One region of the Rossellomorea sp. GAMAL-10_SWC genome, then DNA from elsewhere that is predicted to be linked to it. Evidence: predicted binding sites of a transcription regulator. Region 1 holds the regulator's gene; the other holds the start of a gene.

Region 1 (15,339 bases):
CCACCAGTCTGTGCTCTAAGTACATTATCAATGCCATCACGCAATGGTGTACCTGGAGCAATCATTTCTAAAACTGGCAACATTGATTTAGCTTTTTGTTTTTGATCCTCCATCTCTACCCTCCTAACACGTATTTTAATGCTTCATGTACTGTATTAATACCTATTATTTCCATTCCTTCAGGAAAACTCCATCCTCCAATATTTTTTGATGGAATTATTGCTCTTTTAAATCCAAGTTTTGCCGCTTCTTGTACTCTTTGCTCTATTCTAGATACCCTTCGAACTTCTCCTGTTAAACCGATTTCACCAATTACTACATCTGTTGGATTAGTAGGTTTATCTTGAAAGCTTGATGCTATACTCACTGCAACAGCTAAGTCTACAGCTGGCTCATCTAACTTCAGTCCTCCAGCAACCTTTAAATAAGCATCTTGATTTTGTAATAAAAGGCCCATTCTCTTTTCTAATACAGCCATAATTAACGATACTCTATTATGATCTATACCAGTTGCCATTCGTCTTGCATTTCCAAAGCTTGTTGGAGAGACAAGTGCTTGTAGTTCAACTAGTACAGGTCTAGTACCTTCCATAGAAGCAACAACAGTTGAACCTGCTACTCCAAAAGGTCTCTCTTCTAAGAATATTTCCGATGGATTTAGCACTTCCACTAATCCTAACTCTTTCATCTCAAAAATACCAGTTTCATTAGTAGATCCAAAACGATTTTTAACTGCCCTTAATATTCGATATGTATGATGTCTTTCACCCTCAAAATATAATACTGCATCTACCATATGCTCCAGTAAACGTGGGCCAGCAATTGATCCCTCTTTTGTCACATGCCCTACTATAAAGATTGGGATCCCTTTAGTCTTCGCGATTTTCATTAATTCTGAAGTACACTCACGTACTTGTGAAACACTACCAGGAGCAGATGTTACTTCTTGTAAATAAATTGTTTGAATCGAATCAATTACAACAAAATCAGGAGACATCTCATCCATATATCGAGCAATATAAGACAAATCTGTCTCGGATAAAACATATAAGTTTTGTGTAGCGACACCTAGTCGTTCTGCTCTTAATTTTATTTGCTTCTGAGATTCTTCACCTGAAACATATAAAACTTTATGATCCTTTTTAGCCAATTGTGAGGAAACCTGTAAGAGCATCGTCGACTTACCAATTCCCGGGTCACCACCAATTAATACTAATGAACCTAAAACGATCCCGCCACCTAAAACCCGGTTAAATTCATCGAATGAGGTTTCGATACGAGTTTCAGTGCCAATTTCCACTTCCATGATTGAAATTGGTTTCGTTCCTTCTACTGTTGCGTTTGTATTAAATGTTAGCCTTCTTGAACTAGCGGGCTGTTCTATAAACTCAACCATTGTGTTCCACTCGTTACATGCAGGACACTTTCCAATCCACTTAACTGATTCATATCCACAAGACTGACAAACGAATTTAGTTTTATTTTTTTTAGCCATATGTATAGTACCTCTTTTGTTACTATGATTTTCTATATTAATAGAGTATGTATTCTAAGTCTATCCTAACGCTTTTTTGATATAAGAAAAAGGGCTTCACGCCCTTTTTCACAAATTAGATAACTTTACAATTAATTTGTTCAATTATCCTTCATAAAAGGTATGAACTTTGTAATTGCTTATTGATTTACAGTTTCAGCCGCTGATCTAATCAAATATTCATTATCCTTTACATCAAGAATAACTTTTCGGCCTTTTTCAACATTACCTTTTAATAATTCTTCGGATAAACGATCCTCTACTTGTTTTTGAATTGCTCTTCTCAATGGACGAGCTCCGTATTCAGCATCGAATCCTTCATCTGAAATTTTATCAATTGCTGCATCTGATAATTCTAGTTCAATTTCTTGTTCTTTTAAACGCTTCGTTAAGCTATTAACCATTAAGTGAACAATTTCTTTAATATGTTTCTTCTCTAATGAATGGAAGACGATTGTTTCATCGATACGGTTTAGGAATTCAGGACGGAATGCTTTTTTCAGTTCCTCTAATACTTTTCCTTTCATATCTTTGTAATCTTTTTCTCCATCGTTAATATTGAATCCAACATATTTATTTGTTTTTAAAGCACTTGCCCCAACGTTTGATGTCATGATAACAAGTGTATTTCTAAAGTCAACTGTGCGGCCTTTTGAATCAGTTAATCGACCGTCTTCTAATACTTGAAGTAGAATATTAAATACGTCTGGATGAGCTTTTTCAATTTCATCTAATAGAATTACTGAGTAAGGTTTACGTCTAACTTTCTCAGTCAATTGACCACCTTCATCATATCCTACATATCCTGGAGGTGCTCCTACTAAACGAGATGTTGCGTGTTTTTCCATATACTCCGACATATCAATACGAATCATCGCATCTTCATCGCCGAAAATTGTTTCAGCTAACGCTCGAGCTAGCTCTGTTTTACCTACCCCTGTAGGACCTAAGAAAATAAATGAACCAATTGGACGTTTTGGATCTTTTAATCCAGCTCTTGCACGTCTTACAGCCTTAGAAACTGCTACTACTGCTTCTTCTTGACCAATTACTCGTTTATGAAGAACACTTTCCATATTTAACAGTTTATCTGCCTCTGTTTGAGCAAGTTTTGTAACTGGAATATTCGTCCAAGATGATACAACATTCGCTATATCCTCTACAGTTACTTCTGAGTTTTCTTTACCTTGTTTCTCTTTCCATTGACGTTTCGTATCTTCTAATTGTTCACGTAATCTTTGTTCTGAGTCTCTTAATGATGCTGCTTTTTCAAATTCTTGACTTTGAACAGCTGCATCTTTCTCTTTACGAACTTCCTCTAATTTTAATTCTAATTCTTTTAAATTTGGCGGTGTTGTAAAGCTACGTAGTCGTACTTTAGAACCTGCCTCATCAATAACATCAATTGCTTTATCCGGTAAGAAACGGTCTGTAATGTATCGATCAGATAGTTTTACAGCTTCAATGATTGCCTGATCAGAAATTGATACTCTATGATGTGCCTCATAACGATCACGTAAGCCTTGAAGAATTTGAATTGACTCCTCTACACTCGGCTGATCAACTTGAATTGGTTGGAAACGACGCTCTAACGCAGCATCTTTTTCGATATATTTACGGTATTCATCAATTGTTGTTGCACCGATGCACTGTAGTTCACCACGTGCTAATGATGGTTTTAAGATGTTTGATGCATCAATTGCACCTTCAGCTCCACCTGCACCAATTAATGTATGAAGTTCATCAATGAAAAGAATAATATTACCAGCTTGACGAATTTCGTCCATTACTTTTTTCAGACGATCTTCAAATTCACCACGGTACTTAGTTCCAGCTACAACAGTACCCATATCAAGTGTCATTACTCGTTTATCTCTTAAAATTTCTGGTACTTCATTATTTACAATTTGTTGCGCTAATCCTTCTGCAATCGCTGTTTTACCTACACCAGGTTCACCAATTAATACTGGATTATTCTTAGTGCGTCGGCTTAACACTTCAATTACTCGCTGAATTTCTTTACCACGTCCGATTACTGGATCTAAGCGACCCTCTCTAGCTGATACAGTTAAATCACGAGCTAAGCTGTCTAATGTCGGTGTGTTTGCTTGATTAGCAGATCCATTTTGATGATTAGACGAGCTTTCATTGCTACCTAATAATTGAAGAACTTGTTGACGAGCTTTATTTAAGCTAACACCAAGATTATTTAATACTCTTGCTGCTACGCCTTCTCCTTCTCGAATTAATCCTAAAAGGATGTGTTCTGTTCCTACATATGAATGCCCTAATTTACGAGCCTCATCCATTGATAATTCAATCACTTTTTTAGCTCTAGGAGTGTAGTGTACTGTTTGAGCAACTCCTTGGCCACGTCCTATTAATGTTTCTACTTCTTGTTGTACTTTCTCTGGGCTTAATCCAAGTGCAAGTAATGCCTTAGCAGCAATCCCTTCTCCCTCTCGAACAAGTCCTAGTAAAATATGTTCTGTACCTATATTTGAGTGTCCAATTCGGATTGCCTCTTCTTGAGAAAGAGCTAATACTTTTTGAGCACGTTCTGTAAATCGACCAAACATCATAATTGGTTCCTCCCATATAATTAGTTATTTTTGTTAGATAGTCTTTCGCGTATTAGTGATGCTCTTTTAATATCCCTTTCTTCGGGAGTAAGCTGATCACCTACATACTGTTGTAAAATACCTGGTTGAGTTAATATCATTAATTCATGTAAAAAGTTTTTAGATAAACCATCAATTAAACCTAAATCAATTCCTAATTGTACATCCGATAAACACTTAGCACTTTCCTTTGTTTCGATAATTCTTCCGTATTTCAAAGTACCTAAAGAACGAAAGACTCGATCTTCTAAAAGAATTAAAGAAGTTCTGGCAAGTGCATCTCTTGCTGATTTCTCGTGTTTGATCAGTTGTTGAACAATTGTCGTTAAATCTTCTATTATTTCTTCTTCCGATTTCCCTAATGTTATTTGATTCGAAATCTGAAAGATATTACCTAATGCTTCGCTACCTTCACCATAAATTCCTCTTACTACTAAACCAAGTTGATTAATAGTAGGGATTAAACGGTTAAATTGTTTCGTGATGACTAGTGCTGGAAGATGCATCATCACTGATGCCCTTAATCCGGTACCAACGTTAGTAGGACAACTGGTTAAATAACCAATTGTTTCATCAAAAGCATATTCAAGCTGACTCTCTATATAATTATCAATATGATTCGCTTGAGTAAGTGCCTCTCTAAGTTGTAAACCTGGAAATAGAGCTTGAATTCTTAAATGGTCTTCTTCATTGATCATAATGCTAATTTGTTCATCCTGAGATAATATACATGCACCATGTACCGACTCTTGAACTAAATTAGGACTTATTAAGTGTTTTTCAATTAATACTCTTTTCTCTACTGGTTCTAACTTATTAATTTCAATATATTCAAAAGGTCCGTTTGGTAAAGCTGTACTACCTTCAAAATAATGTTTAACTAAATGACAAATTTCTTTTGCCTTGTCTTGACTAAGTAAAGCTGGATACAAATATGCACTGAAATTTCTAGCTAACCTAATACGACTACTTAAAACGATATCATCATCTGGACCTTCTTGTTTCATCCATGGACTGATGGCCTCATTAATAATTCGATTAATAGACATGTAACTTACTCCACCTCCTTTTGAAGGGCTTGTAAATCTTTTTCAATTTCACGAATTTCATCCCGTATCTTAATTGCTTGCTCAAAATCCTCTTTATCAATAAAATTTTGCATTTGAGATTTCAAGTCTTGTAGCTTCCTTTTCAAGGAGATCGCCCCATTAATCTTTTGAGGTATTTTCCCTGTATGCGATACATTACCACTATGAATTCTTTTAACAATTGGTTTCATCTGATCCATAAATGTTTCATAACAAGTAGAACAACCTAAACGTCCAATTTTAGTAAATTTTTGAAAAGTCATCTTACATCTAGGACATTCAATTTGGGAATCTTGATGAAATTTATTTTTCTTCATTTCATAAATACCAGTATTACCTTTAAACAATCCAGCTAACAAATCATTTACAGAATAACCACCTATTTCAGAAAAAATATGTTTATTGTTCGATTCATTTGCGCATTTCTCACATAAGTGAATATCTGTTTTCTCACCATTAATAATTTTAGAATAGTGTAATGTTGCCGGACGTTCTTGACATTCTTGACAAATCATTATGGGCAACCTCCATATTCTATTTATACTTTAAGCTTCTTAGCATTGCCTTGAACATTCTTGCTCTTAACTCATCTCGATAAGGTAAATTAACCATTATTACTGAACGATCTAATACACTTAACATCATTTTTGCTTCTCGCCCAGTAATTACATTTTTTTCAAGTAGTAGACGAATATAGTCCTCTGAGCTAGACTGTGCAATATTATTAGTAAAACTACTTAATATTTGATCAATCACGCTTGCTTTATCATGAAATTGCACTTTAATAATTCTAATATACCCGCCGCCACCACGTTTACTTTCTACTACATATCCTCTTTCTAATGTGAATCTAGTATTAATTACATAATTTATTTGAGAAGGTACACAATCAAATTTATTCGCTATTTCACTTCTTTTTATCTCGACATAATCTTTATCGGATATGTCAAAGTAGTGCATTAGATATTGTTCAATAATATCTGATATATTCTTCATCTATTTACCACCTTTACTGACTTTGACTATCTTTGACTATTATTATATTCCTTTCATGAAAAATTTCAACTATTATCTCTTTACCATTTTTTCCAAACGATACAGCTCTTAATCTTTTTACCTTTAAGAATTGTATAAATTGAATTGGTAGCCTAGAAGAAAAATTGACGTATTTTTCAATTTTGGGTATTAAATATAAGTGCTATATCCTCTCTGTCTTTACCTAAAGGCTCGCCAATCGGCGATTTTTCTTTATCAGTATATATATATATATGTTATACAATTCTTTTAAGAAGCTTTTTTTCCTTTTTACTTTTATTAAAAAAATTATTAACTTGCTCTATTTCGTTTGTTCATTTGAGCATTTTTAGATAACAAAAAAAACATCAGCCTAATAGCTGATGTTTTTGGTTACCAGGCGACGTTCTACTCTCACAGGGGGAAACCCCCAACTACCATCGACGCAAAAGAGCTTAACTGCCGTGTTCGGTATGGGAACGGGTGTGACCTCTTTGCCATAATCACCTGATTTATAGAGTTGTACTTCGTACCCTCAAAACTAGATAATGTCATTATCAAACTTGTTAGTTAAGTCCTCGACCGATTAGTATCAGTCAGCTCCACGTGTCACCACGCTTCCACCTCTGACCTATCAACCTGATCGTCTCTCAGGGGTCTTACTAGCTTAACGCTATGGGAAATCTCATCTTGAGGGGGGCTTCATGCTTAGATGCTTTCAGCACTTATCCCTTCCACACATAGCTACCCAGCCATGCTCTTGGCAGAACAACTGGTACACCAGCGGTGTGTCCATCCCGGTCCTCTCGTACTAAGGACAGCTCCTCTCAAATTTCCTGCGCCCACGACGGATAGGGACCGAACTGTCTCACGACGTTCTGAACCCAGCTCGCGTACCGCTTTAATGGGCGAACAGCCCAACCCTTGGGACCGACTACAGCCCCAGGATGCGATGAGCCGACATCGAGGTGCCAAACCTCCCCGTCGATGTGGACTCTTGGGGGAGATAAGCCTGTTATCCCCGGGGTAGCTTTTATCCGTTGAGCGATGGCCCTTCCATGCGGAACCACCGGATCACTAAGCCCGACTTTCGTCCCTGCTCGACTTGTAGGTCTCGCAGTCAAGCTCCCTTATGCCTTTACACTCTTCGAATGATTTCCAACCATTCTGAGGGAACCTTTGGGCGCCTCCGTTACTCTTTAGGAGGCGACCGCCCCAGTCAAACTGCCCACCTGACACTGTCTCCGAGCCGGATCACGGCTCTAGGTTAGAATTTCAATACAGCCAGGGTAGTATCCCACCGACGCCTCCACCGAAGCTAGCGCTCCGGCTTCTCAGGCTCCTACCTATCCTGTACAAGCTGTACCAAAATTCAATATCAAGCTGCAGTAAAGCTCCACGGGGTCTTTCCGTCCTGTCGCGGGTAACCTGCATCTTCACAGGTACTATAATTTCACCGAGTCTATGGTTGAGACAGTGCCCAAATCGTTACGCCTTTCGTGCGGGTCGGAACTTACCCGACAAGGAATTTCGCTACCTTAGGACCGTTATAGTTACGGCCGCCGTTTACTGGGGCTTCAATTCAGAGCTTCTCCCGTAAGGGATAACCCCTCCTCTTAACCTTCCAGCACCGGGCAGGCGTCAGCCCCTATACTTCGCCTTGCGGCTTCGCAGAGACCTGTGTTTTTGCTAAACAGTCGCTTGGGCCTTTTCACTGCGGCTCTCCCGGGCATACACCCAAAAGAGCACCCCTTCTCCCGAAGTTACGGGGTCATTTTGCCGAGTTCCTTAACCATAGTTCTCTCGCTCACCTTAGGATTCTCTCCTCGCCTACCTGTGTCGGTTTGCGGTACAGGCACCTATTTCCTCGCTAGAAGCTTTTCTTGGCAGCGTAGAATCAGGAACTTCGGTACTATATTTCCCTCGCCATCACAACTCAGCCTTATGATGTGCGGATTTGCCTACACATCAGCCTAATTGCTTGGACGCGCATATCCAGCAGCGCGCTTACCCTATCTTTCTGCGTCCCTCCATTGCTCAAACGGAAATGAGGTGGTACAGGAATATCAACCTGTTGTCCATCGCCTACGCCTGTCGGCCTCGGCTTAGGTCCTGACTAACCCTGGGAGGACGAGCCTTCCCCAGGAAACCTTAGGCATACGGTGGACGGGATTCTCACCCGTCTTTCGCTACTCATACCGGCATTCTCACTTCTAAGCGCTCCACCAGTCCTTACGATCTAGCTTCAACGCCCTTAGAACGCTCCCCTACCACTGATACCATACGGTATCAATCCGCAGCTTCGGTGATACGTTTAGCCCCGTTACATTTTCGGCGCAGAGTCACTCGACCAGTGAGCTATTACGCACTCTTTAAATGGTGGCTGCTTCTAAGCCAACATCCTGGTTGTCTAAGCAACTCCACATCCTTTTCCACTTAACGTATACTTTGGGACCTTAGCTGGCGGTCTGGGCTGTTTCCCTCTTGACCACGGATCTTATCACTCGTAGTCTGACTCCTATGGATAAGTCATTGGCATTCGGAGTTTGACTGAATTCGGTAACCCGTTGGGGGCCCCTAGTCCAATCAGTGCTCTACCTCCAAGACTCTAACACATAAGGCTAGCCCTAAAGCTATTTCGGGGAGAACCAGCTATCTCCGAGTTCGATTGGAATTTCTCCGCTACCCACACCTCATCCCCGCACTTTTCAACGTGCGTGGGTTCGGACCTCCATTCAGTGTTACCTGAACTTCATCCTGGACATGGGTAGATCACTCGGTTTCGGGTCTACGACCACGTACTATATCGCCCTATTCAGACTCGCTTTCGCTGCGGCTCCGTCTCTTCAACTTAACCTTGCACGGGATCGTAACTCGCCGGTTCATTCTACAAAAGGCACGCCATCACTCGTTAACGAGCTCTGACTATTTGTAAGCACACGGTTTCAGGTTCTCTTTCACTCCCCTTCCGGGGTGCTTTTCACCTTTCCCTCACGGTACTGGTTCACTATCGGTCACTAGGTAGTATTTAGCCTTGGGAGATGGTCCTCCCAGATTCCGACGGAATTTCACGTGTTCCGCCGTACTCAGGATCCACTCAAGAGGGAACGAGGTTTCAACTACAGGGTTTTTACCTTCTTTGACGGACCTTTCCAGGTCGCTTCATTTACCCCGTTCCTTTGTAACTCCGTATAGAGTGTCCTACAACCCCAAGAGGCAAGCCTCTTGGTTTGGGCTATCTTCCGTTTCGCTCGCCGCTACTCAGGAAATCGCTATTGCTTTCTATTCCTCCAGGTACTTAGATGTTTCAGTTCCCTGGGTCTGTCCTCAGTACCCTATGTATTCAGGTAAAGATACTACTCCATTACGAGTAGTGGGTTTCCCCATTCGGAAATCTCCGGATCAAAGCTTACTTACAGCTCCCCGAAGCATATCGGTGTTAGTCCCGTCCTTCATCGACTCCTAGTGCCAAGGCATCCACCGTGCGCCCTTTCTAACTTAACTAATTTTTAAAACTAATTGAATTAAACTTACGCAGTTTAATGAATGACATTATCTAGTTTTCAAGGTACAAAATAAAAAAATGGTGGAGCCTAGCGGGATCGAACCGCTGACCTCCTGCGTGCAAGGCAGGCGCTCTCCCAGCTGAGCTAAGGCCCCATTATTATATTAAAAAGATATGGTGGGCCTAAATGGACTCGAACCATCGACCTCACGCTTATCAGGCGTGCGCTCTAACCAGCTGAGCTATAGGCCCATATCTATAATAGAAGGATAATCCTTCAAAACTAAACAAAACAATGAAGAAACATTTCATACATGAACCAACGGTTCATGATGTCTCCATAGAAAGGAGGTGATCCAGCCGCACCTTCCGATACGGCTACCTTGTTACGACTTCACCCCAATCATCTGTCCCACCTTAGGCGGCTGGCCCCTAAAAGGTTACCCCACCGACTTCGGGTGTTACAAACTCTCGTGGTGTGACGGGCGGTGTGTACAAGGCCCGGGAACGTATTCACCGCGGCATGCTGATCCGCGATTACTAGTGATTCCGGCTTCATGTAGGCGAGTTGCAGCCTACAATCCGAACTGAGAATAGTTTTATGGGATTAGCTCCACCTCGCGGTCTTGCAACCCTTTGTACTATCCATTGTAGCACGTGTGTAGCCCAGGTCATAAGGGGCATGATGATTTGACGTCATCCCCACCTTCCTCCGGTTTGTCACCGGCAGTCACCTTAGAGTGCCCAACCAAATGCTGGCAACTAAGATCAAGGGTTGCGCTCGTTGCGGGACTTAACCCAACATCTCACGACACGAGCTGACGACAACCATGCACCACCTGTCACTCTGTCCCCGAAGGGAAAGCCCTATCTCTAGGGTTGTCAGAGGATGTCAAGACCTGGTAAGGTTCTTCGCGTTGCTTCGAATTAAACCACATGCTCCACCACTTGTGCGGGCCCCCGTCAATTCCTTTGAGTTTCAGTCTTGCGACCGTACTCCCCAGGCGGAGTGCTTAATGCGTTAACTTCAGCACTAAAGGGCGGAAACCCTCTAACACTTAGCACTCATCGTTTACAGCGTGGACTACCAGGGTATCTAATCCTGTTTGCTCCCCACGCTTTCGCGCCTCAGCGTCAGTTACAGACCAGAAAGTCGCCTTCGCCACTGGTGTTCCTCCAAATCTCTACGCATTTCACCGCTACACTTGGAATTCCACTTTCCTCTTCTGCACTCAAGTTTCCCAGTTTCCAATGACCCTCCCCGGTTGAGCCGGGGGCTTTCACATCAGACTTAAGAAACCGCCTGCGCGCGCTTTACGCCCAATAATTCCGGACAACGCTTGCCACCTACGTATTACCGCGGCTGCTGGCACGTAGTTAGCCGTGGCTTTCTGGTTAGGTACCGTCAAGGTGCCAGCTTATTCAACTAGCACTTATTCTTCCCTAACAACAGAGCTTTACGACCCGAAGGCCTTCATCGCTCACGCGGCGTTGCTCCGTCAGACTTTCGTCCATTGCGGAAGATTCCCTACTGCTGCCTCCCGTAGGAGTCTGGGCCGTGTCTCAGTCCCAGTGTGGCCGATCACCCTCTCAGGTCGGCTACGCATCGTCGCCTTGGTGAGCCGTTACCTCACCAACTAGCTAATGCGCCGCGGGCCCATCTATAAGTGATAGCCGAGGCCATCTTTCAATAAAGGAACAGGAGTTCCTTTATGTCATCCGGTATTAGCTCCGGTTTCCCGAAGTTATCCCAGTCTTACAGGTAGGTTGCCCACGTGTTACTCACCCGTCCGCCGCTAACTAACGGGAGCAAGCTCCCATTAGTCCGCTCGACTTGCATGTATTAGGCACGCCGCCAGCGTTCGTCCTGAGCCAGGATCAAACTCTCCATAAAAGTTAAGTTTAAATCTTGTATTGCTCAAAAAACTAATAATTGACGTTTACTTCATGTTTTGTTTAGTTTTCAAAGATCATCTTGGTGGAGCCTAGCGGGATCGAACCGCTGACCTCCTGCGTGCAAGGCAGGCGCTCTCCCAGCTGAGCTAAGGCCCCTTATTGAAATGGTCGGGAAGACAGGATTTGAACCTGCGACCCCCTGGTCCCAAACCAGGTGCTCTACCAAGCTGAGCCACTTCCCGTAATATGGCGCGCCCGAAAGGACTCGAACCCATAACCTTTTGATCCGTAGTCAAACGCTCTATCCAATTGAGCTACGGGCGCATATTATAAATGGTACCGAGGGCCGGACTCGAACCGGCACGGGGTCAACCCCCGCAGGATTTTAAGTCCTGTGTGTCTGCCATTCCACCACCCCGGCAGCATATGTGGAGCGGAAGACGGGGCTCGAACCCGCGACCCCAACCTTGGCAAGGTTGTATTCTACCACTGAACTACTTCCGCGTATACTGCTTATAACTTATAAATTTAAATGGTGCGGGTGAAGGGACTCGAACCCCCACACCGAAGTACTAGATCCTAAGTCTAGCGCGTCTGCCAATTCCGCCACACCCGCAAATATTCTCTTTTGAGAAAATGGTGAGCCATGAAGGATTCGAACCTTCGACCCTCTGATTAAAAGTCAGATGCTCTACCTACTGAGCTAATGGCTCAAAAGAGTGCCGACTAGAGGACTTGAACCCCCAACCTACTGATTACAAGTCAGTTGCTCTACCAATTGAGCTAAGTCGGCATATGGTGGAGGATGACGGGCTCGAACCGCCGACCCCCTGCTTGTAAGGCAGGTGCTCTCCCAGCTGAGCTAATCCTCCATCAAACCAAGCGACGTTCTACTCTCACAGGGGGAAACCCCCAACTACCATCGACGCAAAAGAGCTTAACTGCCGTGTTCGGTATGGGAACGGGTGTGACCTCTTCGCTATCATCACTTGATTCATTTTCTTTAGGACATTAATTATTATATCAAAATATCAGTCAAAGTCAATAACTTTTTTAATATTTTTTTATAAAACTTATACCCTCAAAACTAGATAATGTCATTATCAAACTTGTTAGTTAAGTCCTCGACCGATTAGTATCAGTCAGCTCCACGTGTCACCACGCTTCCACCTCTGACCTATCAACCTGATCGTCTCTCAGGGGTCTTACTAGCTTAACGCTATGGGAAATCTCATCTTGAGGGGGGCTTCATGCTTAGATGCTTTCAGCACTTATCCCTTCCACACATAGCTACCCAGCCATGCTCTTGGCAGAACAACTGGTACACCAGCGGTGTGTCCATCCCGGTCCTCTCGTACTAAGGACAGCTCCTCTCAAATTTCCTGCGCCCACGACGGATAGGGACCGAACTGTCTCACGACGTTCTGAACCCAGCTCGCGTACCGCTTTAATGGGCGAACAGCCCAACCCTTGGGACCGACTACAGCCCCAGGATGCGATGAGCCGACATCGAGGTGCCAAACCTCCCCGTCGATGTGGACTCTTGGGGGAGATAAGCCTGTTATCCCCGGGGTAGCTTTTATCCGTTGAGCGATGGCCCTTCCATGCGGAACCACCGGATCACTAAGCCCGACTTTCGTCCCTGCTCGACTTGTAGGTCTCGCAGTCAAGCTCCCTTATGCCTTTACACTCTTCGAATGATTTCCAACCATTCTGAGGGAACCTTTGGGCGCCTCCGTTACTCTTTAGGAGGCGACCGCCCCAGTCAAACTGCCCACCTGACACTGTCTCCGAGCCGGATCACGGCTCTAGGTTAGAATTTCAATACAGCCAGGGTAGTATCCCACCGACGCCTCCACCGAAGCTAGCGCTCCGGCTTCTCAGGCTCCTACCTATCCTGTACAAGCTGTACCAAAATTCAATATCAAGCTGCAGTAAAGCTCCACGGGGTCTTTCCGTCCTGTCGCGGGTAACCTGCATCTTCACAGGTACTATAATTTCACCGAGTCTATGGTTGAGACAGTGCCCAAATCGTTACGCCTTTCGTGCGGGTCGGAACTTACCCGACAAGGAATTTCGCTACCTTAGGACCGTTATAGTTACGGCCGCCGTTTACTGGGGCTTCAATTCAGAGCTTCTCCCGTAAGGGATAACCCCTCCTCTTAACCTTCCAGCACCGGGCAGGCGTCAGCCCCTATACTTCGCCTTGCGGCTTCGCAGAGACCTGTGTTTTTGCTAAACAGTCGCTTGGGCCTTTTCACTGCGGCTCTCCCGGGCATACACCCAAAAGAGCACCCCTTCTCCCGAAGTTACGGGGTCATTTTGCCGAGTTCCTTAACCATAGTTCTCTCGCTCACCTTAGGATTCTCTCCTCGCCTACCTGTGTCGGTTTGCGGTACAGGCACCTATTTCCTCGCTAGAAGCTTTTCTTGGCAGCGTAGAATCAGGAACTTCGGTACTATATTTCCCTCGCCATCACAACTCAGCCTTATGATGTGCGGATTTGCCTACACATCAGCCTAATTGCTTGGACGCGCATATCCAGCAGCGCGCTTACCCTATCTTTCTGCGTCCCTCCATTGCTCAAACGGAAATGAGGTGGTACAGGAATATCAACCTGTTGTCCATCGCCTACGCCTGTCGGCCTCGGCTTAGGTCCTGACTAACCCTGGGAGGACGAGCCTTCCCCAGGAAACCTTAGGCATACGGTGGACGGGATTCTCACCCGTCTTTCGCTACTCATACCGGCATTCTCACTTCTAAGCGCTCCACCAGTCCTTACGATCTAGCTTCAACGCCCTTAGAACGCTCCCCTACCACTGATACCATACGGTATCAATCCGCAGCTTCGGTGATACGTTTAGCCCCGTTACATTTTCGGCGCAGAGTCACTCGACCAGTGAGCTATTACGCACTCTTTAAATGGTGGCTGCTTCTAAGCCAACATCCTGGTTGTCTAAGCAACTCCACATCCTTTTCCACTTAACGTATACTTTGGGACCTTAGCTGGCGGTCTGGGCTGTTTCCCTCTTGACCACGGATCTTATCACTCGTAGTCTGACTCCTATGGATAAGTCATTGGCATTCGGAGTTTGACTGAATTCGGTAACCCGTTGGGGGCCCCTAGTCCAATCAGTGCTCTACCTCCAAGACTCTAACACATAAGGCTAGCCCTAAAGCTATTTCGGGGAGAACCAGCTATCTCCGAGTTCGATTGGAATTTCTCCGCTACCCACACCTCATCCCCGCACTTTTCAACGTGCGTGGGTTCGGACCTCCATTCAGTGTTACCTGAACTTCATCCTGGACATGGGTAGATCACTCGGTTTCGGGTCTACGACCACGTACTATATCGCCCTATTCAGACTCGCTTTCGCTGCGGCTCCGTCTCTTCAACTTAACCTTGCACGGGATCGTAACTCGCCGGTTCATTCTACAAAAGGCACGCCATCACTCGTTAACGAGCTCTGACTATTTGTAAGCACACGGTTTCAGGTTCTCTTTCACTCCCCTTCCGGGGTGCTTTTCACCTTTCCCTCACGGTACTGGTTCACTATCGGTCACTAGGTAGTATTTAGCCTTGGGAGATGGTCCTCCCAGATTCCGACGGAATTTCACGTGTTCCGCCGTACTCAGGATCCACTCAAGAGGGAACGAGGTTTCAACTACAGGGTTTTTACC
Region 2 (15,339 bases), 540 kb from region 1:
TATTGCAGCACCAAGTATTTTAGTAGGCCAAATGCTTGGACGTTGGGGAAACTTCATGAACCAAGAGGCTCATGGTGGACCAGTAACTAGATCATTTTTAGAAAGTCTTCATTTACCTACTTGGATCATTAATCAAATGTATATTGATGGAACATATTATCATCCAACGTTTTTATATGAATCCTTATGGAGTTTGTTAGGGATTATTTTCTTACTAATTTTAAGAAGAGTGAATCTAAGACGTGGTGAAATGATTTTAACTTATTTAATTTGGTACTCAGTTGGTCGTTTCTTTATTGAAGGACTAAGAACAGATAGTTTAATGTTAACAAGTACAATTAGAATGGCTCAATTTATTTCAGTCGTAATTATCATACTATCTATTATCATTCTTGTTTATCGTAGAGTTAAAGGGTTATCGAATGAGCGTTATTTAGACGCATAAGTTTGTAAAACAGGAGTGGGGAGCACGTTGGAAACTTTAAAGAGAGGGTTACTAGTTGGTTTACAAACTTCTTGGAAAATAGGGAAAATAATTTTCCCTATTTCTTTCATTTTAACGATTATTAAAGAAACTGCACTAATGGACTGGTTTGTTAATATTCTTGAACCATTAATGAGTTTTATCGGTTTAAAGGGAGATGCAGCATTAGTATTAGTTTTAGGAAATGTTTTAAATCTATATGCAGCCCTTGGAGCAATGCTACCGATGGATTTAACTGTTAAGGAGGCATTGATCCTTGCAGTTATGTTAAGTTTTTCTCATAATCTATTTGTTGAAACGACAGTAGCTACTGCTGTAGGAGTTCGAGCATCTTTTGTTGTTTTAGTAAGGATTGGATTTGCAATTATATCTGCTATTTGTATTCATTTCTTTTGGTCTGGTGGAACAGAATTTGTTCATAAAGGCATTGCTGTTGCAGAAAGCGTTAACCAGTCAGGATGGGATATCGTTTATAATGCCATCATCTCGTCATTAATTGGTATTTTAAACCTTATTAAAATTGTTTTTCCATTAATGTTAGTTATTCAAATTGCAAAAGACTTTGGGTGGATGAATTATATAACAAAAGCATTATCTCCATTTACTAAATTAATCGGTGTTGAAGCAAAAGCTGGAGTTACATTAGCTGCGGGATTGTTTTTTGGATTAGCTTTTGGAGCAGGTGTTATGATTCAAGCCGTTAAAGAAGATGGTGTTTCGAAACGAGATTTATACCTCGTTTTCTTATTTTTAGTAGCTTGTCATGCTGTAGTAGAAGATACACTTCTCTTTATTCCTTTAGGGATTCCAGTTTTATACTTATTTTTAATTCGTTTCTTTGTCGCATTAGTTGTTACTTGTATAGTTGCAAGAATCGTAGGAAGAGTAGGTAGAAAAACTGAATCAAGTTTAAAAGCTGAAGTGAAATAGAAAGGAATTTCTTATGAAAATTAATACAATCCTATTTGATTTAGATGGTACTTTAATCAATACAAATGAATTAATTATTGCTTCATTCTTGCATACTTTGAATAAATATTATCCTGAACAATATAAACGTGAACATGTTATACCTTTTATGGGTCCAACTTTAACTGAATCATTCTCTACGGTAGATGCAGAAAGAGTTGACGAGTTCATCTCGGAATATCGTAGTTTTAATATGGAGATGCATGATGAGTTTGTCGAGGAGTATGAAACGGTTTATGAGACGATTGAAACTTTACACAAATTAGGATATAAAATTGGGATTGTCACAACAAAGGCACGAAATGTTGTTGAAATGGGTTTAAGTTTTAGTCGATTAAAGCAATTCTTTGATACTGTTATCACAATTGATGACGTGCAAAATGCAAAACCACATCCAGAACCGATTCAATTAGCTTTAAAAAAATTAAATTCTATTCCTGAAGAGAGTATAATGGTGGGCGATAATTACCATGATATTGAAGGTGGTCGAAATGCTGGAACGAAAACAGCAGGTGTTGCTTGGTCACTAAAAGGTAAAGAATTTTTAGCAACTTTTAAACCTGATTTTATGCTTGAAAAAATGAGTGATCTGTTACCAATTTTAGGAATTGATGAGAATTGAGGAAAACGAAACGCTACCTAATTGAAGGTGAAAATTCACTTTGGCAAGTCTACAAGACTGTTTCGTTTTGGAAAACATTTCGAAATACGATTGTCATTGAAATAGCTCGTTATATCCCTTTCTTTAGACTAAAAAACTGGATGTATAGGAATCTCATTGGAATGAAAGTAGGAAAGTATGCAGCGTTTGCATTTAAAGTAACGCCTGATTTAATGTTTCCGGAATTAATTTCAGTAGGTAAGAATTCGATTATCGGCTATAATACAACAATCTTAGCGCATGAATATTTAATTAATGAATATCGATTAGGAGAAGTCATTATTGGTAATAATGTGTTAGTTGGTGCAAATACGACAATCCTGCCGGGTGTCACAATAGGCGATGGTGCGAAAGTTTCAGCTGCAACACTAGTCAACAAGGATGTTCCAGCTGGTGCATTCGTTGGAGGTAATCCGATGGTTATTATTTCATTACCTCAATCTGAAACTACTATTTAAAAAGTGGTTTTCAATATTTTTTGTTTCGGTTAAAATAATACTTTGACAACTTATTTAGATAATGTGGAAATTGTACGTTCGTCTAAAATTCTTATAATTTGGACGGCGACTATTTCCTCTTTTTATGTGATATACTGTGATAAGCTTGAAAAACTGGAGGATCGAATGTCTGAAAATTTGGGGAATCAAACAAATCAATTTCATAATGTCGTTTCGTTCTCGTTACCGAAAGATTATTTCTATGAAAAAGGGATGAAAGCTTATAATAGTAACGATTCTGAACAAGCGATTTATTATTTAAAAAAAGCTGCTGAAAATGAAGAAAATCAAACAGTTCTTATAGATATTTCTAGAAAGCTTTTATCATTACATCAATATCAAACTACAATAACCATTTTAGAATATATTTTAGATAAATTTCCAACAAATGAGGATGTATATTATTTATTAGCATTTGCATTTTTTGAATTAGGATTATTCCAAAAAGCTAATTTGTATGCTCAAAAGTATTTAGAAATTGGCACAGATGAAGAGCAATTAGAAGAACTAGAAGACTATTTAGATATTATTCATAGTGAAGAAGATGATGATTTAAGTATTAATGATGATTTATTAGTGCTTCAAGAGCGAGTTACAAGCTATTTGGCAAATCATGATTGGAAATCTGCTAAAACAACTTTACTTACTATTGTTGATAAGTATCAAGAATTTTGGCCAGCTTATAATAACTTAGCTTTAGTAGAGCTTCATTTAGGTAATCCTGAGGAAGCTGAAAGAGTATTACAATATGTTTTAGAACAAAATCCAGGTAATTTATCAGCCTTAATTCATTTAACAATGCTAAAAAGAATATTAAATGAACAGGAAATTGCTCTGCAATATCTTGAAGGCTTATCAAATATTGTTCCAATCTCTGAAGAGCACCGTCACAAGCTTGGCGTACTTTTCTATCAGTTCAAGAAGTATGAAGAAGCTTATAAGTTATTTAATTTACTTTACATGGAAAGACCAGATCGAGAAATACAGTTTTATTATATGTTCTGTGATGCAGCTTATCAATCTGGAAGAATTGAAACGGCGGAGCGTATTTGGAATTTTGAAATGACAAGTGAATTTGATGATCATGAGGAATTGGCTCCATGGGCTGAAAAAAAACATTCATCAAATGAAATCGAACAATTAATGGCTGAAACAGAGTACCAAGCAAAATACTCCAATTCGAATAGTGAGAGATGGGGATTAATCTATTTTATGAAGGAATATTATTATGAACAAAAATTCAGTTCAATCCTTCAAGATTTAAATCCATTAGAAAATATTGGTCTTGATGAACAATTAGAACAAGTACTTCTAAATAATATGTGTTATCTAGAGCCGCATCCATCACTGAATATTGCGATTAACGGAGCAAAGAAAGTACAAACGACTTGGGAAGAAGATTATATAATACTACGTAATCATCTTCAATTATGGTTTTTCGCTATATGTGAACTTACATTAAAATATAAAGAATTACCTGTAAATGAAGATGTTTTATTAGCTGCTACACATTATCTTGTTGAAAATGAAGTAAAACGTGTATCACAAAAGAAAATTGCAGCAAACTATAATATCTCTACCTATTTATTAAATAAAGGCATTAACGCCATTCGAAGCTTGTTTTAATACCAGATGGTGTTAATGCAAGCTTTCTTTATTTCTCATTAAGGTAAGTATAAATTGGCAGCAAGGATTTGTACTCGATGTGGTAGCCGATTCTAGAATTAAGTATAAGTGCAACTACGCCTCTGACTTCGCCTTAATGGCTCGTCAGTCGAAGAGTTTTCTTTATCATGAGCATATGATTTGTTGTTTTATGTCATCGCGTATTAGGATAGTGATAGTTAATGAAGTAGGGCAATTAGCCATTTAAGTACAAGGAGTGATTAAGAAATGGAAGAAAAAATTTATGATGTTATTATCATTGGAGCTGGTCCTGCAGGGATGACTGCAGCTGTATATACATCTCGTGCAAATCTTTCTACATTAATGATGGAACGTGGTATTCCAGGTGGACAAATGGCAAATACTGAAGAAATTGAAAACTACCCAGGTTTTGATAGTATTTTAGGTCCAGATTTATCAAATAAAATGTTTGATCATGCGAAAAAATTTGGTGCTGAATACGCTTATGGTGACATTAAAGAAATTATCGACGGTAAAGAATATAAAACAATCATTGCTGGTAAAAAAGAATACAAAGCACGCGCAATTATTATTTCAACTGGTGCAGAATACAAAAAAATTGGTGTTCCAGGTGAGCAAGAGCTTGGCGGACGTGGTGTATCTTACTGTGCAGTTTGTGATGGAGCATTCTTTAAGGATAAAGAATTAGTTGTTATAGGTGGCGGAGATTCAGCAGTAGAAGAAGGCGTATATTTAACTCGATATGCTTCTAAAGTTACAATCGTTCACCGTAGAGATCAATTACGAGCTCAAAAAATTCTTCAAGACCGTGCATTTGCAAATGAAAAAATTTCATTTATTTGGAATTCAACAATTAAAGAAGTTAACGGAACTGATGGTAAAGTAAGTAGCGTAACGCTTGTAGATACTCAAAATGGTGAAGAATCTGAATTTAAAACAGATGGCGTATTTATCTATATTGGAATGCTTCCATTAACAAAACCATTCTTAAGTTTAGGTATTACAAATGAAAATGGATATATCGAAACAAATGATGTGATGGAAACAAGAGTACCAGGTATTTTTGCAGCTGGTGATGTTCGTGAAAAAACTTTACGTCAAGTTGTAACAGCTACTGGAGACGGAAGTATTGCTGCTCAAGCAGTACAACATTATATTGAAGAATTAAAAGAAGAATTATCTAAAACTAACTAATCTTGATTAGAAACAATAAATTGAAATATAAAATTAAGTTTTAGAATTGTGAACGAAATTGTAATATTCTGAAACTTATATGTAATTAGGGTGTAACTCTCTTGAAATATAGTTACTGTAATATAGACAATAACCAGAGAGCCCCCTAATATATATAGGAACATGGATATGCGCTTGTCCATGTTCCCTTTTTTTGTGCACTAAAGTATAAATTTGCAGCGACAAAGAAGGACCGGACGCAGTAAGATTTATTATAAGTTTAACTACGCCTTTAGTCTTCGCGAAAAAGCGCGTAAATCAGGTGAGTTTTCTTTATTTGTCTCCGAAAGTGATCGATTTTGTTCCCTCAACCGTAGTTCGAACCCACAAGATTTTTTCCTTTAGCCAGGATCTTTCAGCCCTAATTCCCACTCTTAACAAGTTGTTGTCTGACTAGTTTAACGGTATAATATAGATTGGGCAGTTTCAACCAACTGCAAGTCCAAATTGTAAGTGAGGTATAAGAAATGCAAAGAGTTACACATTGTGTTTTGGTAAATGAAAATAATATCCTCTTGCTACAAAAACCTAGAAGAAACTGGTGGGTTGCACCCGGCGGTAAGATGGAGCCAGGTGAAAACATTAGAGAAGCAGTTGTTCGTGAATATCGTGAAGAAACAGGTGTTTACTTAAAAAACCCTAAATTAAAAGGTGTTTTTACAATTATTATAGAAGAAGATGCTAAGGTAGTGAATGAATGGATGATGTTTTCATTTTTGGCTACCGAGTTTGACGGCGAAAATCAAGATGAGTGTGAAGAAGGAATTCTTCGCTGGCATGCAATAGATGAAGTGAAAAATCTTCCTATGGCAGCAGGTGACTATCATATTATTGATTATTTACTAAAGGGTAAAGAAATTTTACATGGTACCTTTGTCTATACACCGGATTTTGAACTATTAAGATATCGTTTAAATCCTAGTTAACCTAAATTATAGAAAGGGTTGAGTTAAATGCCTACAAGATCACATGTAAAAATGGTTATTATAACTGGAATGTCAGGTGCTGGAAAGACTGTCGTTGTTCAAGCGTTAGAAGATATCGGTTATTTCTGTGTCGATAATCTTCCTCCTGCTCTACTTCCAAAATTTGTAGAGCTATTAAAGGACCCGGATCACAATACAACAGATAAAGTTGCTCTTGTTATGGATTTACGAGGAAGAGAATTTTTTGATCAGTTAGGAAATTCACTAGATCAATTAATGTCTACTCCTTCAATCATCCCTCAAATTTTATTTTTAGATGCAACGAATGCTGCACTCGTTACTCGATACAAAGAAACTCGTCGCTCACATCCACTTTCTCCAACGAGTTCTCCATTAAAAGGAATTGAGTTGGAACGTACTCTTTTAGCCGAGGTAAAAGGGCGTGCACAATTAATTTATGATACTTCAGATTTAAAGCCTAAAATATTACGAGAAAAAATAATTGAACAATTTAGAGAAAATGAACAAGAAGGTTTTTCAGTAAATATTCAGTCATTCGGTTTTAAGTACGGAATACCGATTGATGCGGATTTAGTATTTGACGTACGATTTTTACCAAACCCATTTTATATTGAATCAATGCGTCCTTTAACTGGCTTAGATGAAGAAGTTTCGTCTTATGTTCTTAAATTTAATGAGACAACCGAATTTATGCTGAAATTAATTGATTTAATTAGTTTCATGTTACCTCAATATAAAAGAGAAGGTAAACGACAACTTATCATTGCGATCGGATGTACGGGTGGACAGCATCGCTCTGTTACTTTAGCGGAGTATTTAGCTAACTACTATAAGGATCAATACGATACGAATGTTAGTCATCGGGACGTTGAAAAAAGGAGTCATAAGTAATGGTTAGTCAACGTTCGAAAATAGTAATAATTGGAGGCGGAACAGGACTATCAGTTTTAGTTCGTGGGTTGAAAAAACATCCCGTTGATATTACCGCTATCGTTACAGTCGCAGATGATGGTGGTAGCTCTGGACGATTACGTGACGAGTTAAAAATTCCACCGCCTGGTGATGTACGAAATGTACTTGCCGCATTATCAGATGTGGAACCGATGTTGGAAGAATTATTCCAGCATCGATTTGCAACATCTGGAGACCTTTCTGGACATTCTCTAGGTAATTTAATGCTAAGTGCAATGACTGCGATTACAGGTGATTTTTACCGTGCAATCATTGAAATGAGAAGGGTATTAAATGTTAGAGGGAAAGTTATACCAGCAGCTAATCAAAGTGTCGTATTAAAAGCTGAATTAGAAGATGGCACAATTGTTTCAGGTGAATCAAAAATTCCTTATTCGGGTAAGAAGATTAAAAGAGTATTTTTAGCACCAGCAAATGTTGAACCTTTAAAAGAGGCTCTTGATGAAATTAATCGTGCTGACTTAATTGTAATTGGACCTGGTAGTTTATATACGAGTATTCTTCCTAATCTATTAGTTACTAAAATTGGGAAGGCTGTTGTAAATTCAAAAGCTAAAAAAGTATATGTATGTAATGTGATGACTCAAGCGGGTGAAACTTTGTATTATACAGCTAGTGATCATGTAAGGGCTCTATACCAGCATTTAGACTCAAGTTTTATCGATACAATTATTGTAAATGAAGGCAAAATGCCTAAAAATATTTTAGAACTTTATAAGGAAGAACATGCTCAACAAGTAGAATTAGATATAAATGAGCTTGAATCTTTAAATCTAGAAATTGTTCAAAAGTCGATCGTTAAATATGATGATAATGTGATTAGGCATGATACAGTAAAGTTAGCTGAAATCTTATGTGATCTAATCCCAACAAAAATAAAAGAATAATGAAAAAATATATAGAGCTAGAAGGAGGGGGTGATTCAAATGTCCTTTGCATCAGAAACGAAAAAAGAATTAACAACGATTGAGATCAAAGATTGTTGTTCAAAGTCGGAGCTATCCTCTTTAATTCGAATGAATGGTTCATTATCAATTGCGAATCGCCAATTTATTGTAGATGTAGTTACTGAAAATGCAGCAATTGCTAGAAGAATATATGTATTAATTAAACGTGTTTATGATGTGGACGTTGAATTGCTCGTTCGTAAAAAAATGCGTCTTAAAAAGAACAATGTATATATTGTTCGAATAAAAGAAGAAGCGAAACATATTTTAAATGATCTTTATATAACTGGTGAAGGATTTACATTTACGAATGAAATAGCGAAAGAGCTAATTGCGAAGAAATGTTGTAAACGCTCCTATTTAAGAGGTGCTTTTCTAGCTGGTGGTTCGGTAAATAATCCAGAGACATCTTCATATCATTTAGAAATTTTTTCACTATATAAAGAGCATACGGAAGAAATTTGTCGTCTAATGAATGAGTTCGGATTAAATGCTAAAACACTAGAAAGACGTAAAGGTTATATTACGTACTTAAAGGAAGCAGAAAAAATTACTGAGTTTTTAAATGTTGTTGGTGCACATTCAGCTTTATTAAGGTTTGAAGATATCCGCATCGTAAGAGATATGAGAAACAGTGTTAATCGTCTAGTAAATTGTGAAACTGCGAACTTAAATAAAACGATTAGTGCAGCCTTTAGACAAATTGAAAATATACGTTATATCCAAAGCTCAGTTGGTTTAGATATATTACCGCCAAAGCTACGTGAAATTGCAGAACTTCGAGTAGCGTATGAGGATGTAACATTAAAAGAGTTAGGTGAAATGGTATCTAGCGGTGCAATTAGTAAATCAGGAATCAATCATCGACTACGTAAAATTGATGAAATAGCTGATAAACTAAGAGCGGGAGAACCAATTAAAATAAAATAAAAGTTAAGAGGGAAGAAAAAATGATTGAGAAAAAAGGGAGAGTACTATTAGAAACTGGAATACAGGCTCGTCCAGCTGCACAATTTGTTCAAGTTGCTACGAGATTTCGTTCAGAAGTATTATTAGCTTACAAAGGTAAACAAGTAAACGTTAAGAGTATTATGGGTGTTATGAGTCTTGCTGTACCTCATGGAGAAGAAATTGTAATTACTGTTACTGGTGACGATGAAGTTGAAGCGATGGAAGCTGTAATGGACTTTATCGGAGAAGAAATTTAATGTAATTGGACATTCACAAGTTGGATGTCCAATTTTTTTCTATAAAAAAACTAGCCGAAGAATTACGGCTAGTTTATTATTATTATTATTATTATTTAATAGCTGCAGTATTAGAAATTACTTTATCAATTAATCCGTATTCTAATGCACGATCTGCAGTCATAAAGTTATCGCGCTCTGTATCACGCTCGATCGTATCTAATGGTTGACCAGTACGATCTGCAAGAATTTTGTTTAATTTATCACGTAAGAACAAGATTCGCTTAGCTGCAATTTCGATTTCAGTAGCTTGACCTTGAGCACCACCTAATGGTTGGTGAATCATAACTTCTGCATTTGGAAGAGCATATCTCTTTCCTTTTTCCCCAGCAGATAATAAGAACGCACCCATTGAAGCCGCCATACCAATACAAATTGTAGATACTTGTGGCTTAATAAAGTTCATCGTATCATAAATAGCCATACCAGCAGTAATACTTCCTCCTGGACTATTTATGTATAATGAAATATCCTTTTCTGGATCTTCTGCCGCTAAAAATAAAAGTTGTGAAACAATTGAGTTAGCTACGTTATCATCGATTGCGCTACCTAACATGATGATGCGGTCTTTTAATAGACGAGAGTATATATCATACGCACGCTCACCACGACTTGTTTGTTCAATAACTGTAGGAATTAAATTCATTTTTTCTCCTCCTTGTTTAAAACAAATGAATGATTAATACAATAATACCTTTAAGGTCAGAAAAGGTCAAATAAAAGAGATGCTATATTTAATGTATTATTTAAACTAAAAAATATTGACCTTTTATAACATATCTATTTATCTAATACTTCAACATCATTAACGACTTTTCCTATTATTAAACGTAACTTTATGTAGTTTTTCTTTTGATTAGTTAAAAAACTAATAACTAAATGATTGGAGTATATTCTAGGCTTGTGGATAGTATGTAGAACCTATCAAAATGAGAACGTGAGAAAGGAAGAAGCAAACAATAAAAAAAGTCCCCTATATACAGAGGACGTCATGAATTTATATTTTTTTGTTTAAATTAAATTTTTGCTTAATTTTCTTTATTAATTTCATACATAAATAAACTATACCACTTAAAATACCAAGTATAATCATTAAATTTAATAAATTTATAGACCCCATTTTTTATCTCCTTTAGTTTTAAAAAGCATACAAATTAAAACTACCAGATGTGGTATTAACTGTAACATACGCATTTGTATATGTATATACAACTAACTCAGCGCTATATTTTTTAGTCTTATCCATAGCTATACTTTTTCCAGTTAAACTAGTACTTAGACTAGAATCGTGTACTAATCCAACTTAAGTACCCCCACTACCTACTACTCTATAAGCAGAATGTGTTGTAACCAATTTCATACTTTTTACTTTAGAAGAACCTGATGCAATACTTGCCTTAATATTTCCTTTATACGAATTTGTTAACAAACCTGAAGTATAATATACCTTGCCTGAAAAATTAACATTTACTCCTTGTGATGTTTTAGTTTTATTAAAGGATTTATTTACTGTGCCTCCCAAAGGCACCCATTTTATAGAACGACCTTGTATAGTAGGTTCAACTGAAATTTGAGCATAATTTTTTATAAAATCTGTATCAGATTTATTAAATGGTTCCCCTATCTTATAAGTAGAATTAATTAAATTAAAAAGTTCTTCAATTTGTTCAGGAGTCAAATCAAGATTTTCAGAAAAAAGTGGCAAATCTGCTGAGCTATTATTATTTTCTGCATGAGATGAGTTAGGAAACAAAAAGAAAAAACCACATAAAATCAAAATAGGAAATAAATATAATATTTTTTTATACAAAATCTCCAATTCAATTAATTTGGAAACGTTCCCTAAAATAATTTTAGCAAAATTTAACAAAAAAATGGAAGTAAATGTGACAACATATCAAAAACTAAAATATTTTTTAATAATGAGTAAACTAGTGGTAATGAAAAAATGCTACGTCTATATATACTAGACAAAGGCATCGAAGGAAAAGGCACACTAAAAAGAATCAAGAAAAAAGCTTATACTGGTATCAACAAGTCATCAAAAAACGGAAAAAACCTATTAAATAATGATCATCAAAGAAGATGCACACAAATCAATCCCATGTGCATCTTCTTCTTTTCCAATTTAAAGAATATTTTCATACTCAAAAAGAAACCTAAATCATTGCGGTCAGAACATTCTAACGATATAATAAAAAACATAAGATTTTCTAAAAATCTCTTTCTAGACATTTCATATTTCTTAATCTTTTTTTAAAACATAACTCAGTGGATAGAGCACGTTTGAATAAGCTACTTAGCGAAACTACAGCGCACCAATCGAGCCACACCTTGAAATTACCTACTGAGATTGGGGTGGGAAATACGAAACTCTTATTTTAACTTATAGTATATTGCCGAGCCGCTACTTGCAATTACATACTGAGGCAAGGGTGGGACAGAGTAAACATATTTATGGTGAAATACCATTCGAGCTGTTCCTTGCTACTACCCCCTGAGATTGGGGTGACAATAAGATATACTTATTTTAACTTTATATTAATATGCGTTCGTAGCTCAGTTGGATAGAGCAACGGTTTCCGGTACCGTGTGTCGCAGGTTCGAATCCTGTCGAGCGCGCTAAAAGAATAAACCGAATGATAAAATCTGTAAATTAACAGATTTATCACTCGGTTTTTATTTTTCCTCCGTTACCTCCTGAATCTCAGTACAAAATCCTACCTTTACCCTACAACTAAAGATGTACTAAAACTCCATCCAATGAAGAATGGGTTCCCTTAACTTAAAATCATATATTTAAAGTAAATAAAGGGAGGTCATTCAAATGGATATGAATTCTTGGTTTCTTGAAGAAATGGCTCAAATCAATAAAGATGAAATAGAAAGAGAATTAAAATTTAAAGAAACCTATAAACTGTACTCAACATGTAAAAAGAAAAAATATTGCATCGACTTAAAAATCATTAAATTCTGTTTCTAATCAAGAGAAGTTTAAAATCATTTTTTTAATTAGAGTCGAGTAATATTATCGATTATTTTTCCTCCTTCTATTTTTTTCCTCTATCCTTTTTCCTAAATATATGATATATTACTCTTTGCGATGAGCTAATTTGAGTAAGACGAGAGATATGCGCAAGCTAAACGCGCGGATGTGGCCGCCCGGTCTCTCGCCTCAAACGCATCAAGACGTCTGCTGCGGCAGGCGTCTTTCTTTTTGTCCATTCCTTTGTGTATAATAGTACATATTAAAATTGAAGGGAATGTTTTTGTGTTAACGATTGCAGAATACACTGTAGAAGAAATAAAAGATCCATTTGGTATCATTGAAGGTGATCGATATGAGTTTATTCTTTATATCAATGTACCAGAGGATGATGAATTATTTAATGAAAAAGGTATATACATAAAAGTGCTTTTTGGAGTAAAAGGTGAAGAGTCGAAATTAATTAAATATGACTTGTATGAAGCTGAGTCTAATCAGTATTTAGATTTTGATTTGGAAGAAGATGAAGAAAAAGAAGTATTTGAATTTTGTAAAACTCATTTAACAGTTGAAGATTAATATTAATGTGTTGTTGAATGACACACTTTAGTTTAGGGAATCGTTTAGATTGAGTAATTTGGCAACACACTATTTTGTGATTGTAAACACAGTACCAATTGAGCTTACACACTGATAAAACACTAATATTTTGAATAAATGTTTCGTCTTGAGGACCTTGATTTATCAAGGTTTTTTTGTTGTGTTTTTAAATAGAAAGATTTTTTAGAATATTGGCATAGAATTTGCAATATTTAAATTGATTCATAACTTGTCCTTGTAACGCGTAATTCTTTTGTCATTATTTGTAAAAATGTAAGCGTTTCATCGACGAGGAAAATTGAGGAGGTGTAGGATGAATATCTTATTGGTATGTTCTGCAGGAATGTCGACTAGTCTACTTGTTACAAAAATGGAACAAGCAGCTAAGGCAAAAGGAATTGAGGCAACAATATGGGCTGTTGCTGGTGATGAGGCAAAAGAAAATTTAGTCAAAGCGGATGTATTACTTCTTGGTCCTCAGGTTCGTTATCTAGTCTCAGAAATGAAAAAGTTAGCTGAACCTAAAGGGATACCAGTAGATACGATTAATCCAGTGCATTATGGATTGATGAATGGTGAAGCTGTGCTGGAAATGGCTTTAAATTTGAAAAAATAAAACGGGGAATTAAAAATCTAGAGAGAAAAGAAGGTGTATTTTGAATGATGCGTTTTGCTGAAAAGTATATAATGCCTGCCGCAGCGAAGTTTGGTAATCAACGTCATTTGTTAGCGATCCGTGATGCGTTAATTGGAATGATTGCCATTACGATGATTGGAGCTTTTGCTGTACTTATTAATAACTTAGGTGGCGCAATCCACGGCTACGATAAAATGATGGAAACAGTCTTTGGTGCAAACTGGAAAACACTAGGCAGTGATATTTGGTGGGGAACATTTGCATTTATGACAGTATTTGCCGTAGTAGGGATCGCGCATAGATTAGCTCGTTCTTATGGTGATGAAGGTTTTGAAGCAATGCTTGTTGCATTAGCGTGTTACTTTGTACTTGTTCCCCAATCATTAGCTGCAGTATCTGTTACGTTAAATGGTGGTAAGACAGCTACAGGTGGAACTTGGGGATTTATTAGTTGGAATTCATTAAACTCAACGGCTTTATTTACAGGAATTATCGTTGCGATTGTTGCGACTGAAATTTTTGTTCGTTTAGCTAGAGTGAAACAATTAGTTATTAAATTACCAGATGGCGTTCCACCTGCAGTATCAAAAGCATTTGCAAAGTTGTTACCAGGTATGTTAACAATCTTTATCGTTGCATTAATTGGCTTATTGTTCAGATTATACATTTCGAACGGCGTATTCTTTAATGATTGGTTAAATTCAGTTCTTGTAAAACCATTAACTGATGCAGCTGATTCATTAGGATTTGCAGTTGCGATTGCATTCTTTGTCCATTTCTTCTGGGCGATTGGATTACATGGTCCAAATATTTTAGGGGGGATTACAACTCCTTTATTAACAACTCTAGGTAACCATAACATCGATTTATATGCAAAAGGTGTGACAGATCTAGATAAGTATTCAGTCTTAGCAGGGCCATTCTTAGATGCATTCGTATATATGGGTGGATCAGGTACTACAATTGGTTTACTTGTTGCAATGTTCTTAGTTAACCGTAAACGTCATAAACAGATGATTGCTTTAGGAACACCTCCAGGATTATTTAATATTAATGAACCAATTATTTTCGGTTTACCAATCGTGTTAAACCCAGTATGGTTAATACCATTTATCTGTACTCCAATTGTTTTAACCATTATTTCTTATTTAGCTGTTCAATCACATATTGTTTTCCCAGTTGTTTCTACAATCCCTTGGGTAACTCCACCAGTAATAGGTGGCTATTTAGCAACAGGTGGTCATTGGAGCGGTGCAGTTTTATCGCTTGTAAACGTAGCGATTTCAATCGTTATTTACTTACCGTTCGTTGTAGTAGCAGAAAGAATGGAAGCTAGAAAATCAACAGAAACGACAAGTAGTAATTCATTAAATGTATAATAGAATGTGAAGGAGAAGAGTGCAAATGCCTACCGACACAAATAATGAACAAATTGCATTTCAGCTTATATTACATTCCGGTAATGCTAAGAGCTTATTAATGGAAGCTATGTATAAAGCCCGTGATGGAGAG

What was found. Region 1 encodes CtsR, which represses protease genes until heat stress. Its sites were predicted from a motif close to ATGGTCAATAAAGGTCAAACA; they were not measured.
Region 2: clpP (ATP-dependent Clp endopeptidase proteolytic subunit ClpP) is a predicted target of CtsR. The motif match lies at 10,303-10,323, and genes of this name have one in related genera.

The regions. Positions count from the first base shown of each region.
Region 1 covers NZ_CP144911.1:4,250,021-4,265,359, forward strand. Annotated here, with positions in the region: gene disA (DNA integrity scanning diadenylate cyclase DisA) at 1-113, opposite strand, end outside; gene radA (DNA repair protein RadA) at 116-1,495, opposite strand; gene clpC (ATP-dependent protease ATP-binding subunit ClpC) at 1,675-4,116, opposite strand; gene mcsB (protein-arginine kinase McsB) at 4,137-5,204, opposite strand; gene mcsA (protein-arginine kinase activator protein McsA) at 5,210-5,758, opposite strand; gene V5E38_RS20670 (CtsR family transcriptional regulator) at 5,778-6,239, opposite strand; rRNA gene rrf (5S ribosomal RNA) at 6,653-6,768, opposite strand; rRNA gene V5E38_RS20680 (23S ribosomal RNA) at 6,824-9,761, opposite strand; tRNA gene V5E38_RS20685 (tRNA-Ala) at 9,842-9,917, opposite strand; tRNA gene V5E38_RS20690 (tRNA-Ile) at 9,938-10,014, opposite strand; rRNA gene V5E38_RS20695 (16S ribosomal RNA) at 10,107-11,656, opposite strand; tRNA gene V5E38_RS20700 (tRNA-Ala) at 11,739-11,814, opposite strand; tRNA gene V5E38_RS20705 (tRNA-Pro) at 11,824-11,900, opposite strand; tRNA gene V5E38_RS20710 (tRNA-Arg) at 11,906-11,982, opposite strand; tRNA gene V5E38_RS20715 (tRNA-Leu) at 11,993-12,079, opposite strand; tRNA gene V5E38_RS20720 (tRNA-Gly) at 12,088-12,162, opposite strand; tRNA gene V5E38_RS20725 (tRNA-Leu) at 12,192-12,274, opposite strand; tRNA gene V5E38_RS20730 (tRNA-Lys) at 12,296-12,371, opposite strand; tRNA gene V5E38_RS20735 (tRNA-Thr) at 12,379-12,451, opposite strand; tRNA gene V5E38_RS20740 (tRNA-Val) at 12,455-12,530, opposite strand; rRNA gene rrf (5S ribosomal RNA) at 12,536-12,651, opposite strand; rRNA gene V5E38_RS20750 (23S ribosomal RNA) at 12,771-15,339, opposite strand, start outside.
Region 2 covers NZ_CP144911.1:4,791,476-4,806,814, forward strand. Annotated here, with positions in the region: gene lgt (prolipoprotein diacylglyceryl transferase) at 1-445, shown strand, start outside; gene V5E38_RS23150 (nucleoside recognition domain-containing protein) at 473-1,414, shown strand; gene ppaX (pyrophosphatase PpaX) at 1,428-2,075, shown strand; gene V5E38_RS23160 (acyltransferase) at 2,072-2,572, shown strand; gene V5E38_RS23165 (tetratricopeptide repeat protein) at 2,738-4,237, shown strand; gene trxB (thioredoxin-disulfide reductase) at 4,505-5,452, shown strand; gene V5E38_RS23175 (NUDIX hydrolase) at 5,959-6,417, shown strand; gene rapZ (RNase adapter RapZ) at 6,445-7,329, shown strand; gene V5E38_RS23185 (gluconeogenesis factor YvcK family protein) at 7,329-8,297, shown strand; gene whiA (DNA-binding protein WhiA) at 8,337-9,287, shown strand; gene V5E38_RS23195 (HPr family phosphocarrier protein) at 9,308-9,565, shown strand; gene clpP (ATP-dependent Clp endopeptidase proteolytic subunit ClpP) at 9,657-10,250, opposite strand; gene V5E38_RS23205 (hypothetical protein) at 10,908-11,414, opposite strand; tRNA gene V5E38_RS23210 (tRNA-Arg) at 12,153-12,226, shown strand; gene V5E38_RS23215 (hypothetical protein) at 12,432-12,587, shown strand; gene V5E38_RS23220 (DUF6509 family protein) at 12,876-13,169, shown strand; gene V5E38_RS23225 (PTS sugar transporter subunit IIB) at 13,504-13,806, shown strand; gene V5E38_RS23230 (PTS sugar transporter subunit IIC) at 13,851-15,206, shown strand; gene V5E38_RS23235 (PTS lactose/cellobiose transporter subunit IIA) at 15,232-15,339, shown strand, end outside.